2 regions of the Virgibacillus sp. LDC1 genome follow, and region 2 is predicted to be linked to the other one. Evidence: predicted binding sites of a transcription regulator. Region 2 holds the regulator's gene; the other holds the start of a gene.
What was found. The regulator Rex, encoded in region 2, represses fermentation and respiration genes when NADH is low (regulators of the CRP and FNR family bind a similar motif). The targets are predictions, from matches to a motif close to TTGTGAAATATTTCACAA.
Positions count from the first base shown of each region.

Region 1: a site for Rex is predicted at 1,063-1,080, ahead of OHJ21_RS29960 (formate/nitrite transporter family protein). Genes of this name have one in related genera too.

Region 1 covers NZ_JAOXLZ010000006.1:466,707-469,118, reverse strand. Annotated here, with positions in the region: gene OHJ21_RS29960 (formate/nitrite transporter family protein) at 36-908, opposite strand; gene OHJ21_RS29955 (MFS transporter) at 1,376-2,412, opposite strand, start outside.
Region 2 covers NZ_JAOXLZ010000001.1:747,789-750,200, forward strand. Annotated here, with positions in the region: gene dinG (ATP-dependent DNA helicase DinG) at 1-784, shown strand, start outside; gene OHJ21_RS03560 (redox-sensing transcriptional repressor Rex) at 847-1,512, shown strand; gene OHJ21_RS03565 (amidohydrolase) at 1,487-2,412, shown strand, end outside.

The DNA.
Region 1 (2,412 bases), on a different contig from region 2:
TTTTTTCCTCCACCTTGGCTTACCAGGCTTCGGTATTACGAAACATTCTGCGCGGAGTGAACCTGTTGAGCAGTACCGGTAGCCGGCGCAGACGGCAGCGCCTTATCTTGTTCGCCGCGAGGGATGACCTCAGCTTTATCATCCTTCTTCAAATACACGGACCCGTAGGCAGCTCCCACAAACAGCGCACCTCCGACAAAATTGCCCAGCCAAACCGGAATGAAGTTTACCAGATAATCACCCCAGCTGTAATATCCCTCAAATATCGCTGCCGGAATGAGGAACATGTTGGCCACCACGTGCTGAAAGCCGATGGCTACAAACGCCATCGTTGGAAACCAGATTCCGAGAATTTTGCCGCTCATCTGGTCGGATCCGTAGGACAGCCACACGGCGAGCGCTACGAGCCAGTTACAACCGATGCCCGACAAGAATGCTTGCAGGAAGCTGTCGTCGAGCTTATGACCCGCCATATCCACCAGCTTCTCCAAATAAACGCCGCTGCCCGTCAGACCGGTCACATGGCCGAAGAAATAAGCGACGAACAGTGCCCCTGCCATATTGCTTATCGTGACAAGAGCTAAATTCCGCATCATGTCCTTCGTGGAAATCCGCTTCTTGAATCTGGCCAGGGACACGGCCATCATGTTGCCCGTCAGCAGCTCTCCGCCCGCTAGCAATACAAGAATCAGTCCGACAGGGAATATCGCCGCGCCTATAAAACCGGCAATGCCTCCCCAAGCCTCAGACGCTCCGGCAATCACGCGAATATCCAGCAAAAAGCCGAGCGCGATAAAAGCCCCCGCCAAAAATCCTAATATCATAACGTTCATGACGGAGTTATGCGCTTTTTTCACCCCGTTCTCCACGGTGATCTCCGCAATGCGATCAGGTTTGTAATAGGCCATGGCCGCTCCCCCATTTCTCCCGCATTCCGTCCTGAAATCTCTCGAATGCAGCGTCTGATGTTTCTGTTACAGTTACAGTTACAGTTACAGTTACAGTTACAGTTACAGTTACAGTTACAGTTACCCATATTGTACCGCAGCCTCCAAAACAAGAACGTGAATTATATCACGAACGTATGCATCAGGAGTGGACATCCTTGTGTCCTGGCTCCTCTTGATCATCTTTGAGTGTACTGTGGTCATTTAACTTCATATGGATAATATAATCACAGTACCTTGTCCAAGGGTGAATCTTGGGGTCCTCTAGAGGACCCCGATCATTCGTCCGATCCGAGCGAGCGGTACATGTAAAATAGCGGTGTCGGAGATGATCCCGACACCGCTTGGTTTATTGCTTATACCAACCACCATGCTCAAAACCTGCAAGCCTTCGCCTGTTTACCACCATTACATTCTAACCTGCAAGCCTATGCCTTGGCGGCAGTCTCTACGGTTACAGGCGTTTCCTTTTCCTGAACCGGAACGTTCGAGATCGGAAGTTTCATGCTAATGAAGGACGACAGCAGGAAGAGCGCACCTGCCGTGAAATACACGACCACAATGGAGGTTGTCGACATATACCATCCTGTAAACCCGGAGCCGATGAGCAGCATGCCGGTAAAAACCGGCGTCATCACGCCGTTCAGCCGGCCGATAAATTTCTCTTCCACCTGCTGCATCATCACGGCCATCAATACCGTCTGCGCCATCGCCATCAGCACCCCGGTTACGAAACGCATCGTGCCGGTCAGGATCGGCCACTGGGACAGCACCTCGACAAAGGTTGAGAGTCCAAGGAAGGCAAGGCCGGCGAACAGCAAGTAGGAGCCTTTCACTCTCCCTGCAATCACGGCGGCCAGCACGCCGCCAATCAACATGCCCAGACCCTCTAACGCGGTGAACCACTGAACGCTGGACATTGCCAGCTGTAGACGCTCCGTGATGACAAAGATATCGAGCGGCTGAACAAGTCCGCTGCCGAGCGCCATTAAAACGTAAACCACCAGCAGCACCTTCAGCAGCCGACTGGAGCCGATGTAAGTGAAGCCTGCCTTCATGTCCTTCATAAAAGAACCGGTCGATTCCGAATTCTTAGCGGGTTCATCCACACTGGAAGGGAGAAACGCCAGCACGATCGCCGAAGCTCCGAATAGAACCAACAAGCTGATTAACGAGGCCTGCAATCCAAAAGCTTGATAGATCGTCGTGCCGACCATCGGTCCCAAAATGATGAACAGCGACATCGAGGTCTGGGACAAAGCCGTGGCCGCGGGCACATGCTCATCCGGCAAGCAGCGCTTGATGATCTTCATGGACGAAGGCTGCGAGAATTGGGATACAACGGCCGAGACCAGGGTCACCGTAAACACGGCCTGCCAATATCCTGCATACACAACAAACAGGATAAGCAGTATGGATAAAAAGCTTAGAATGTCTCCCCAAATCATCGTTCGCTTGGGACGCC
Region 2 (2,412 bases):
GGACAAATCGTTCCAGTTCATGATCGAGAATTTGGGTCTACAGGAAGCGGCAGATAGCGGCAACCTGAACACGGTTCTGCTGCCGTCCCCGTTTAATTACAGGGAGCAGGCTCTCCTTGTCGTGCCGCGCGATTTTCCGAGCGTGAAGGGCTCGGTCGGGGATGCACTCTTTGTGAATACACTAGTGCAATCATTGGCCGATACGGCAATCGCTACGCATGGACGTATGCTTGTCCTGTTCACCTCGTACCGGATGCTGCGTCAGGTGCATGAGCCCTTGAAGGAGGCGCTGGCATCCAGCGATATTACCGTACTGGGACAAGGGATGGATGGAACCAGCCGTACCAAGTTAATCCGGAGATTCCAGGATAGCAGCGCCTCGGTTCTGCTGGGTACCAGCTCCTTCTGGGAAGGGGTTGACATACCCGGTGAGGCGCTCACTTGCCTTGCGATCGTCCGGCTGCCGTTCCAGCCGCCGAATCACCCTTTGGTTGAAGCCAAGAGCGAATTGCTGCAGCAGCAGAAGAAGAACCCCTTCATGAAGCTTTCGGTTCCGCAAGCCGTCATTCGCTTCAAACAGGGATTTGGCCGACTGGTACGGACAGCGCAAGACAAGGGGATTGTCATCGTGTACGATACCCGGGTCATTGAATCCTATTACGGAAAATATTTCCTATATTCCTTGCCGGGACCAAAGATGGAGCACATGCCGACCGAGGGGATTGTTCCCCGAATTTCGGAATGGCTGCAGGAAGAGGCAGGCGTAGAGAACCAAGCTGAATAAAGTGAAACCATGAACGATCACATTGAAATGTAGTTATTAACCTATTATTAGGGGGAGCATGCATGAAATCGGAAAAAATTTCGGAAGCCGTGGTCCGCAGATTACCTGTATACTTGCGCTATTTGAATGAGCTTCAGAAAAGGGAGGTCTCCACGGTTTCCTCCCAGGAACTGGGACAAAAACTGGACCTCAATCCTGCTCAAATTCGTAAGGACCTAGCGTATTTCGGTGATTTTGGACGGAAAGGGATCGGATATGACGTATCTTATCTGATCGAGAAAATTCGCCAGATTCTAAAGCTGGACCAGAAGATCAATGTCGCATTGATTGGGGCCGGTAATCTTGGACATGCATTATCAAATTACAATGCATTTCTGAAGGACAATATGAAGATTGTGGCGGTTTTCGATTCGTATTCTCCCAAAGTTGGTATGAAAATAAACAATTTGGTTGTACAGCCGATGGAGGAACTGGAGAAGACGGTTCATGAGTACGGCATTCGTATCGGGATTATCACCGTTCCGGATTTTGAAGCGCAAAATGTAGCGAATCAGCTTATCGCCGCAGGCATCGAGGCTATTCTGAATTTTGCGCCGACCATCCTGAAAGCTCCATCCCATATCCGGATTCATACGGCTGATTTTACTACGGATTTGCAAAGTTTGGCCTATTATTTGGATAACGGTAAGGAGGATACAGCACATGACGACAACGAAGTGGATGGTTAAAAACGGAACGTTTGCGGTACTAGAGAAAGGAAGGTCCGTGCTACGCGGATATATGGTTGTGGAGAATGACCGGATAACCTACCTGGGTGAAGAAGAGCCAACCGTCCAAGAGGGAACAGAAATTATCGACGGAACCCATCTGTTTTTCCTGCCTGGATTGGTGAACACGCACGGACATGCGGCGATGTCGCTTCTCCGCGGTTATGGCGACGATCTGGCACTGCAGGTATGGCTTCAGGAAAAAATGTGGCCTATGGAAGCCAAATTCACGGCCGACGATGTTTACTGGGGAACCTCACTCTCCGTGCTTGAGATGATCAAAGGCGGAACCACGACGTTTGTGGATATGTATGATCATATGGATCAGGTTGCAAATGTTGTGCAGGACTCAGGAATGCGCGGCGTACTGACACGCGGTGTCATCGGATTATGTCCGCCTGAGGTGCAGCAGCAGAAGCTGGATGAGGCGGTTGCATTCGCGAAAGACTGGCATGGCAAGGCGGACGGAAGAATTACGACGATGATCTCGCCGCATGCACCTTACACATGCCCGCCGGATTTCATCGAGAAATTCGTTCAGGCATCCCATGATCTGAATCTGCCTTTGCATACGCATATGTCCGAAACGGAAACGGAAGTCGCTCAGAATGTAAATGATTACGGACTCCGCCCTGTTGCCCATTTGGAGAAGCTTGGCATGTTTTCCCGTCCAACGCTGCTTGCGCATGCCGTCCATCTGACCGATGAAGAAATCGAAATCCTGGCTAAGCATCAAGTGATGGTGTCGCATAATCCAGGCAGCAATCTGAAGCTTGCCAGCGGCATCGCTCGCGTGCCTGCACTACTGAAAGCCGGGGTCACCGTGTCTTTGGGTACCGATGGACCTGCGAGCAATAATAA